DNA from 3 places in the Buttiauxella cochleicola genome. Region 1 is predicted to be linked to each of the others. Evidence: riboswitches for the same ligand, from Rfam matches in the RefSeq annotation. Region 1 holds a riboswitch; each other region holds the start of a gene.

The links. A riboswitch is a leader RNA that binds a small molecule or an ion and turns the genes downstream of it on or off. The one in region 1 is predicted to bind thiamine pyrophosphate.
Region 2: another riboswitch for thiamine pyrophosphate. It lies ahead of thiC (phosphomethylpyrimidine synthase ThiC); the one in region 1 lies ahead of thiB (thiamine ABC transporter substrate binding subunit).
Region 3: another riboswitch for thiamine pyrophosphate. It lies ahead of thiM (hydroxyethylthiazole kinase); the one in region 1 lies ahead of thiB (thiamine ABC transporter substrate binding subunit).

The regions. Positions count from the first base shown of each region.
Region 1 covers NZ_JAJSOU010000005.1:94,378-97,657, forward strand. Annotated here, with positions in the region: gene sgrR (HTH-type transcriptional regulator SgrR) at 1-1,446, shown strand, start outside; TPP riboswitch at 1,483-1,582, shown strand; gene thiB (thiamine ABC transporter substrate binding subunit) at 1,619-2,602, shown strand; gene thiP (thiamine/thiamine pyrophosphate ABC transporter permease ThiP) at 2,578-3,280, shown strand, end outside.
Region 2 covers NZ_JAJSOU010000027.1:7,166-10,445, reverse strand. Annotated here, with positions in the region: gene thiC (phosphomethylpyrimidine synthase ThiC) at 1-1,676, opposite strand, end outside; TPP riboswitch at 1,765-1,878, opposite strand; gene rsd (sigma D regulator) at 1,929-2,432, opposite strand; gene nudC (NAD(+) diphosphatase) at 2,536-3,280, shown strand, end outside.
Region 3 covers NZ_JAJSOU010000008.1:68,148-71,427, forward strand. Annotated here, with positions in the region: gene LVQ79_RS12555 (transporter substrate-binding domain-containing protein) at 212-1,162, opposite strand; TPP riboswitch at 1,636-1,732, shown strand; gene thiM (hydroxyethylthiazole kinase) at 1,769-2,557, shown strand; gene thiD (bifunctional hydroxymethylpyrimidine kinase/phosphomethylpyrimidine kinase) at 2,554-3,280, shown strand, end outside.

The sequences.
Region 1 (3,280 bases):
ACCGGCCTTGCACTCCAGCAACAGCGGGCTGAAGATCTTCTTGAGCAAGACAGGATCGATCAACTGGTGCAGATCGTTGGTGATAAAGCCGCTGTACGCCAAATGTTGATTTCGCATCTTGGCCGCAGCTTCCGCCAGGGTCGGCATATCCTGCGCGTTCTCTATTACCGTCCACTGTTAAATCTGTTACCAGGCTCGGCTTTACGTCGTTCAGAAACCCATATTGCCCGCCAAATTTTCAGCGGCTTAATTCGTATAAATGAGGAAAATGGGGAACTGGAAGCAGATATTGCCCATCACTGGCAGCAAATTTCCCCATTACACTGGCGTTTTTATTTGCGCCCCGGCATTCATTTTCACCATGGCCGCGAGCTGGACATGCTGGATGTGGTCACCTCTTTGCAGCGGATTAACGCGCTGCCGCTGTATTCGCACATTACGCAAATCACCTCACCTACCGCGTGGACACTGGATATCACCCTTTCGCAACCGGACAACTGGCTGCCGTGGTTGCTGGGTAGCGTTCATGCCATGATTCTGCCCCGTGAATGGCAAACCCTAAGCAATTTTTCACGCCAGCCAGTCGGTACTGGGCCGTACTCTGTTGTGCGCAATAACACTAACCAGCTGAAGATTCAGGCTTACGATGATTACTTCGGCTATCGCGCATTGATTGACGAGGTAAATTTCTGGGTATTGCCAGAGATCGGTGAAGATGTCAGTTGCGCAGTGCAACTATCGGGCATGCCTGACAGTGAAAAAGCCGTCGAAAGCCGCCTGGAAGAAGGCTGCTATTACATTTTGTTTGATAGACGCTCCAAATCTGGCAGTAATGACGACGTTCGCCGCTGGCTAAGCCATATGTTGGCCCCCATTCATCTGCTTTATAGCGCGGGAGCTCAAAACCAGCAGTACTGGTTCCCGGCGTATGGTTTACTGCCGCGCTGGCACCACGCACGTCCACAACCGGTGTTTGAAAAACCTGCTGGTCTGGAATCTGTAACGCTGACGTTTTACCGCGATCACGTCGAACACCGGGTTATCAGTAAAGTCATGGAGGAACTGCTGGCTCGCGCAGGCGTTAAGCTTGTGGTGCAGGAAGTCAGCTATGAGGAGTGGCACCAGGGCAATGCCGAAAGCGATATCTGGCTTAACAGCGCAAACTTCACTCTGCCTTTAGAATTCTCCCTTTATTCGCATCTGTATGAAGTCCCTCTGATTCAAAAATGCATCGAAAATGACTGGGAAACCGATACCCGGAAATGGCACAACGGCGAGCTTTCTTTGCCTGAATGGTGCCAGAAGCGAGTTGAAAACAATGATATTTTGCCATTAATCCACCATTGGTTGCGCATTGAAGGGCAGCGCAGTATGCGCGGCGTGCGTATGAACACGCTCGGCTGGTTTGACTTTAAATCGGCATGGTTTGCACCACCGGAACCTTAATACTTCCGATTCATTCACAGAATCATTACAATGCACGCGTTCTCAACGGGGTGCTAAGACGAAAGTCTGGCTGAGATAATACCCGTCGAACCTGATCCGGATAACGCCGGCGAAGGGATTTGAGGCTCAATTCTCAAAGTCCTTTGCCACCCCTAATTTAAAGAGGTGCAAAGTGTTCAAAAAATTCCTGCCGTTACTGGCGCTCGTCGCCGCCCCTGTTTTCGCCAAACCCCTGCTGACTGTTTACACCTACGACTCTTTCGCTGCCGACTGGGGCCCAGGCCCTGCGGTAAAAAAAGCCTTTGAAGCAGACTGCAATTGCGAGCTGAAATTCGTCGCACTCGAAGATGGCGTGTCACTGCTTAACCGTCTGCGCATGGAAGGTAAAAACAGCAAAGCCGACGTGGTTCTGGGGCTGGATAACAATCTGCTGGAAGCGGCTGCGCAAACCAAACTGTTCGCGCCGAGCAACGTTGACACTGGTTCACTAAAAATCCCAGGTGGCTGGAATAACAATACGTTTGTGCCGTTCGATTACGGCTATTTCGCTTTTGTGTATGACAAAAACAAACTCAAAAACCCGCCGAAAAGCCTGAAAGAACTGGTCGAAAGTGACCAAAAATGGAAAGTGATTTACCAGGATCCACGCACCAGCACCCCAGGTCTCGGCCTGCTGTTATGGATGCAAAAAGTATATGGCGACAAAACGCCTGAAGCCTGGGCGAAACTGGCCAAAAAAACCGTCACCGTCACCAAAGGCTGGTCTGAGGCTTACGGTCTGTTCCTCAAAGGCGAAGGCGACCTGGTGATGAGCTACACCACCTCGCCGGCATATCACATCATCGAAGAGAAAAAAGATAACTACGCGGCAGCCAATTTCAGCGAAGGACATTACTTGCAGGTGGAAGTTGCGGGTCGCCTGGCTTCAAGCAAGCAGCCAGAGTTGGCAGCGAAATTCATGAAGTTCATTACCACGCCTGAGTTCCAGAACACCATTCCAACCGGCAACTGGATGTACCCGGTCACAGACGTGAAATTGCCAGAAGGCTTTAATGGTCTGGTAAAACCGCAGACCACGCTGGAATTTAGCCCGCAAGACGTCTCTTCCCATCGCGCCAGCTGGATCAGTGAATGGCAACGCTCCGTCAGCCGCTAATTCCCGGTTGGCTGATTCCAGGGCTATGCGCCGCCACTCTCGTGGTAGCCGTAGCCCTGGCGGCTTTTCTGGCGCTGTGGTTTAACGCGCCGCAAACCGATATCCGCGCGTTGGTGCAGGATAGCTATTTGTGGCACGTACTTCGCTTTTCCTTCTGGCAGGCATTTCTTTCAGCCACCCTTTCGGTGTTCCCGGCCATTTTTCTTGCCCGGGCGCTTTACCGACGCCGTTTCCCTGGGCGATTAGCACTGTTACGTCTGTGCGCCATGACGCTGGTTTTGCCAGTGTTGGTGGCAGTGTTCGGTATTCTGACGGTGTATGGCCGTGAAGGCTGGCTGGCCTCACTGTGCGCCTGGCTTGGCATCGAATGGGGGTTCTCACCCTATGGCCTGAAAGGCATTTTGCTGGCCCACATCTTTTTCAACTTGCCGATGGCAACCCGCCTGCTCCTTCAGGCGCTGGAAAATATCCCCAGCGAACAACGACAGGTCGCCGCACAGCTTGGCATGCAGGGTTGGAACTTCTTCCGTTTTGTCGAATGGCCGTGGCTACGCCGTCAGATTCTTCCTGCCGCCGCGTTAATTTTTATGCTCTGCTTCGCCAGTTTTGCCACCGTGCTTTCGCTCGGCGGCGGGCCGCAGGCAACCACCATTGAATTGGCCATCTTCCAGGCACTCA
Region 2 (3,280 bases), on a different contig from region 1:
AGAGCCAGGTTAAACTGGTCTTCCCAGCGGAATTCAAAGCGGGCTTTCGACATGGCGTTATCGCGGATTTGCGCTCCAGGGTGACCTTTTGCCAGATCTGCGGCATGCGCCGCAATTTTGTAGGTAATCAGCCCCTGTTTCACATCTTCTTTATTCGGCAGGCCGAGGTGCTCTTTTGGCGTGACGTAGCACAGCATCGCGCAGCCGAACCAGCCAATCATGGCCGCGCCAATCCCTGATGTGAAATGGTCGTAACCGGGCGCAATGTCAGTGGTCAACGGGCCAAGAGTGTAGAACGGCGCTTCGTGGCAATGCTCTAGTTCTTCGGTCATGTTGCGGCGGATCATCTGCATCGGCACATGTCCTGGGCCTTCAATCATTACCTGTACATCGTATTCCCAGGCAATTTTGGTCAACTCGCCAAGCGTATGCAGCTCAGAGAATTGCGCTTCATCGTTGGCATCCTGAATGGAGCCAGGGCGCAGGCCGTCACCCAGTGAGAGTGAAACGTCATAAGCGGCACAGATCTCGCAGACTTCGCGGAAGTGCTCATACAGGAAGTTTTCCTGATGATGCGACAGGCACCATTTCGCCATAATCGATCCTCCGCGTGAAACAATTCCGGTCAGGCGTTTGGCGGTCATCGGCACATAGCGCAGCAACACTCCGGCGTGAATAGTAAAGTAATCCACACCTTGCTCTGCCTGTTCCAGAAGTGTGTCGCGGAACATTTCCCAGGTCAGGTCTTCGGCGATGCCGTTTACTTTTTCTAGTGCCTGGTAGATTGGCACGGTGCCGATTGGCACAGGGCTATTACGCAAAATCCATTCGCGGGTTTCGTGGATATAGCGGCCGGTAGAAAGATCCATCACGGTGTCTGCGCCCCAGCGCGTTGACCAGACCAGTTTTTCCACTTCTTCTTCAATGGAGGAGGTGACCGCTGAGTTGCCGATATTGGCATTCACTTTGACAAGGAAATTACGGCCGATAATCATCGGTTCCGATTCGGGGTGGTTGATGTTGGCAGGGATAATTGCCCGGCCTGCGGCGACTTCGTCACGTACAAACTCAGGGGTAATATTTTCCGGCAGGCGCGCACCAAAACCCTGGCCTGGATGCTGGTGGCGTAACACTTCATCGCGAACGCGTTCGCGGCCCATGTTTTCACGGACGGCGATAAACTCCATTTCCGGCGTCACAATTCCCTGACGTGCATAGTGCAGTTGTGTAACGATTTTCCCAGCTTTAGCGCGCTTAGGCGTGAGTTGTGTTTCAAAACGCAATTCGTCCAGATCGTCATCAGCCAGACGCTCTTTGGTATATGCAGAGCTACGATCGGTCAGTGTTTCGCAATCATCACGCTCGCTAATCCAGCTTTCACGCAGTGGTGGAAGCCCGCGCAGAACGTCGATACTGATTGTCGGGTCGCCATACGGACCTGAAGTGTCATACACCGGTATCGCATCGTTAGGGGTGAACAGAGGATTTTCTTTCGTACCGCCCGTTGCTGTTGGGCTGAGTTGAATTTCGCGCATCGGTACGCGGATATCATCGCGTGATTCAGTGAGATAAATGCGTTGGGAATTAGGGAAAGCAGTACCTTCCAGCGTATTGATAAAATGCTGGGCAGCAGCGCGTTGTTCGCGGCGGTTTGGTTTTTTTTCAGTAATAGACATAGCTCATTCCAGTAAATATCAAGGAGTGGCTTGTCAGAACAACGGAGGAGTAATGAATGTGGGGCGCCCGCGTACGGGTGAACCCAAAAGCAGAATTACTCTTGTTCCCTTCGCAGGTATTAGCCTGATCAGGTTCCGCGGATCCCGAATTAACGGTCTCAGCCGGTGTTCAATTAAACACTCGGCACTCCGACAAGATAAACCCGTATTGCTACGGGTCGTTATGTAAACTACTCGTTAACAGCGCAGAACTCAAGCCGGACGTGCAAGGCTGCCGGTATCGTTAGCACTGTCATTTATATCGTGGTCGTAAGCTAACTGAATGAGTTTATCTTCCAGTGAAAAACGTGATTCCAGCGCTTCACCGATGCCGGATAACGCTTTCTGGAACTCAATATAGTTATCATCATCGATAGCACTTTCGAGATGCGAATCGTAAAAATCCATAATGTGCTGGGTGTTGGCTTCAAGCTGCGGATAAAGATGAGTTGCGGCTAAAAGTGGGCTGCTACCTTCCATTTCGCTGATAATGCGTTCATAAATATTGAAATGACCGGCAGAAAGATAATCCACCAAATTATGGCAAAAGTTATCCAGAGCCTTTTCATTGAGCGCGGTATGGGATTCCTTGTTAGGCTTGATCCCAACCATATTGTAATAAGCCACCAATAAATGTTTGCGGGCATGTAGCCATTGGTCGATTAACTCATTACTACCACCGACGCGCTCAGTCAGATTTTCTAACTGGTTAAGCATGATTGACTCCGTGATTCCGTGAGTAAAAGATGTAACGCAAACGTACCCAAAATTGTTACGACCATTTGTTTATACCAGCGAACTCGGGGATGTGCACCAGGTTATGGAACGTGTAATTCAAAAGTTAGATCAGGGCTGGTTTATCGTCAGTCATGAACAAAAATTGTGGTTGCCGAAAGGTGAGCTACCTCACGGAGCGGCACAAGATTTTCAGCTTGATGGTGCGGTTGGGATGTCTATCGGCGAGTGGGAAAATGAGCCGGTGTGGTTAGTGCGGCAACATCGCCGTGCGGATATGGGCTCAGTGCGCCAGGTTATTGACCAGGATCCAGGGTTATTTCAACTTGCTGGTCGTGGCGTGCAGTTGGCGGAGTTCTATCGCTCGCATAAGTTCTGTGGCTACTGTGGCCATGAAATGCACGTCAGCAAAACCGAATGGGCGATGCTGTGTAACCATTGTCGTGAACGCTACTATCCACAAATTTCACCGTGCATCATCGTGGCTATCCGTCGTGACGACCATATCCTGCTTGCTCAGCACACACGCCATCGCGGCGGGGTTTATACCGTACTGGCCGGGTTTGTCGAAGTAGGGGAAACCCTCGAGCAGGCAGTGGCGCGTGAGGTGATGGAAGAGAGCAGCATTCGCGTGAAAAACTTACGTTATGTCACCTCGCAACCCTGGCCGTTCCCGCAATCGCTGATGACCGCGTTCATGGCGGAATATCACAGCGGTGACATTAAAATCGACCCGAAAGAGTTAATTGATGCGGGCTGGTATCGCTATGACCAACTTCCGTTATTACCGCCACCGGGTACGGTGGCTCGTCGCCTGATTGAAGACACTG
Region 3 (3,280 bases), on a different contig from region 1:
AACAAATGTTATTAACATGCTGTGAATGTTGTTTTATGATGCTCATATGTTTTTTTAAGGTTTAAAAATGAGGTGATATAATTTCATTGAGTAATAGTGTGAAGCATAAGTAAGGGAATTGAAAGCATATCCAGAAATGGACATTTTTAGCAGCAAAGTTAGGGTCTTAATGCATTCCTCAAGTCACCTGATGTCGCTGGCAACTAATTATTTATCTCCCCGTTCTTGAGCAATCATCAAATTGTGTTAATGCTTTATCCATTTCTTTTGAATAAGGAGTTTGTAAGTTTAACTTTAAATAAGGAATTGGTTGGTTAAACCAGATATCATGAATCTTACCAAAATCAGGTGATTTTCTAATTTTACAAAGACTCTGATTTACCAGTGACTTAAATTCTTTGTCATCGTGCGGCAGTAATATGACAAAAAACTGAGGTTTCCCAACCCCTTTATCACTAATGGAAAATAAATCTTTATCGCCCTGAGCCTCAATGATTTCCTTTAATGAAATATCATTGATAAAGGCAGCCGATGTTTTTCCACTGCGCATCAGGTCAAAAGCTTTTTCCATGGTTGGAGTTTTTATTACGACTAAATTCAGGCCCATCTCACGATTGGTCTGGTTAAGTGCAAGAGCATCAACTGATCCCGATGTTACACTAACAGTGTGCCCCGCCAATTGATCAATAGATGATATCTTTTTGTTCTTTAACGTAGCGAATCGTGTATATGAATAAGTATAGGGGCTTGAATAGTCTGCAATCGATTTCCATTCATTAACGTTAGCATTCACTGAACAGATCATATCTACTTTTTTCGCACGCAATAATTCATCTCTTTCAGGCAGATATTTATTCTCAATGTAATTAATTTTTAAGTCAGGTATGTTCAGATGTTTGCTGATATCGCTAACGATAACATTACATAAATCGATAACATAACCGACGACTTTGCCATCTGAAGTTGCATAAGAGAAAGGTGGTGCATCACGATAGGCGATGTTTATTTGATGCGTTTTTTTGATGTTATCGATCGTTTGTGATAGTTCGGCTTGAGCCACAGAAACAAACAAACCAGGAACAAGAAAACCACATGTAATTAACCGGTTGAATATTTTTGCAATATTGTTTTTGTTATGAGCTACTTTGTTTTCTATATTCATATAGGATGTTAATTTTATGTGATTTTATAAGAAAAGATCGACGGTAGATATTTGCTGTCAGTTATACACATAAAGCACACCATTGCCAATTTCATTATATCTAACAAGACGGATTTGGCGATTGAGGTAGTATGTTTTAAATACATTGCGATCATTTAATGGTCAAGTTATTTCAATGTATTAACGGAATTTTATGAAATTAAAAAATCCGTGCAAATAATTCAGACTAGTTGGTCAAAAATAATAAATGTTGAATTCGTAAACTCTAATCAATTAATTTTTTAGATTTATGTTAATAGATTTTGAGACGGTATTTTTATTAATAGTCAAATCCGGATAAAGATGATGCTGGAGAAAGTTGATCATCATTTCACAGGATGCACTTAGATTAAGAACTTGTTTGTCGAACACCCTGCTGGCATTATCCTGTGCTGGGATTAACGTCCCGTTAATCGCAAGTAGTTGATTTTGATTTAAATGACTCGGGGTGCCCTTCCACGTGAAGGCTGAGAAATACCCGTACCACCTGATCTGGATAATGCCAGCGTAGGGAAGTCAGATGCCTGTCAGGTCATCCCTTCTTCACGCCGGGCAGGAGCTTTCAATATGCAGCCTGACCTGCTACCCGGCCACCGTGCCGCGTCGGTTTTACACAATTTACATCAAGCTTCCCCTTTGGTTCACTGCATGACTAACGATGTGGTGCAGAGTTTTACCGCCAACGTTTTGCTCGCTATTGGCGCAGCTCCAGCGATGGTTATTGAGCCAGAAGAAGCCGCACAATTTAGCCCTATAGCCTGCGCTCTACTCATCAATATCGGCACACTTACCTCTGAGCGCAGTACCGCAATGCTTGCAGCCATTCATGCTGCGAACCAATCTTCTACCCCCTGGGTGCTTGACCCCGTCGCGGTCGGTGGCCTGGAGTTTCGTACACAATTTGCACGCTCGATTCTTGAATTAAACCCTGCCGCAATTCGGGGGAATGCGTCGGAAATCATGGCGCTTGCGGGCGAGCACAGTGGTGGGCGAGGCGTGGACAGTACTGTAGATGCTCTTTCAGCTCTACCCGCGGCACTTAAGCTTGCTCAGATTAGCGGTGCAATTGTTGCGGTAACAGGTGAGGAGGATTACGTCACTGATGGGGAGAATGCCTGGAGCATTGCCGGTGGCGGCGCGTTGATGACGCGTGTTGTCGGCACAGGATGTGCACTTTCCGCCGTTGTTGCTGCCTGTTGTTCATTGCCCGGGTCCCGGTTAGACAATGTCGCTTCCGCCTGCCAGTTTATGAAATGTGCTGGCGAGCAGGCCATTGCTGCAAGTCGCGGGCCTGGTAGCTTCATTCCAGCCTTTCTGGACGCGCTTTATGCACTTAATGCGGAGGCTCTGGTATGAAAGGCGTCAAACGCATTAACGCGCTAACTATTGCTGGAACCGACCCGAGTGGTGGGGCGGGTATCCAGGCTGACCTTAAAACGTTCTCGGCATTGGGTGCGTATGGCACCAGCGTTATTACCGCGCTGGTTGCACAAAATACGCGTGGAGTGCAGTCGGTTTATCGTATCGAACCTGAGTTTGTCGCAGCCCAACTTGACTCAGTGCTGAGTGATGTTCGCATCGACACTGTCAAAATCGGCATGCTGGCAGAAACAGATATCGTTGAAGCCGTGGCCGAGAGGTTGGCATTTTACCAAGTCAAAAACGTGGTGCTTGATACGGTGATGCTGGCGAAAAGTGGCGACCCATTGCTTGCTCCTTCGGCGGTAGAAAGTTTACGTCGCAGGTTATTACCGCAGGTGGCATTGATTACCCCGAACTTACCCGAAGCGGCAGCTCTGCTGAATACGGTACATGCTTGCAACGAACGAGAGATGAAAGAGCAGGGGGATGCATTGCTGGGGATGGGATGCAAAGCCGTGCTGATGAAAGGCGGCCATCTTGATGACGCTGAAAGCCCAGACTGGTTGTTTACCCAAAGTGGAACGCAGCGTTTTACTGCACCACGTGTGCAAACGCGTCATACCCATGGTACTGGTTGCACATTATCCGCCGCACTTGCGGCACTTTATCCACGCTATAACGACTGGCCTCAAACTATCACAGCGGCGAAAAAGTGGT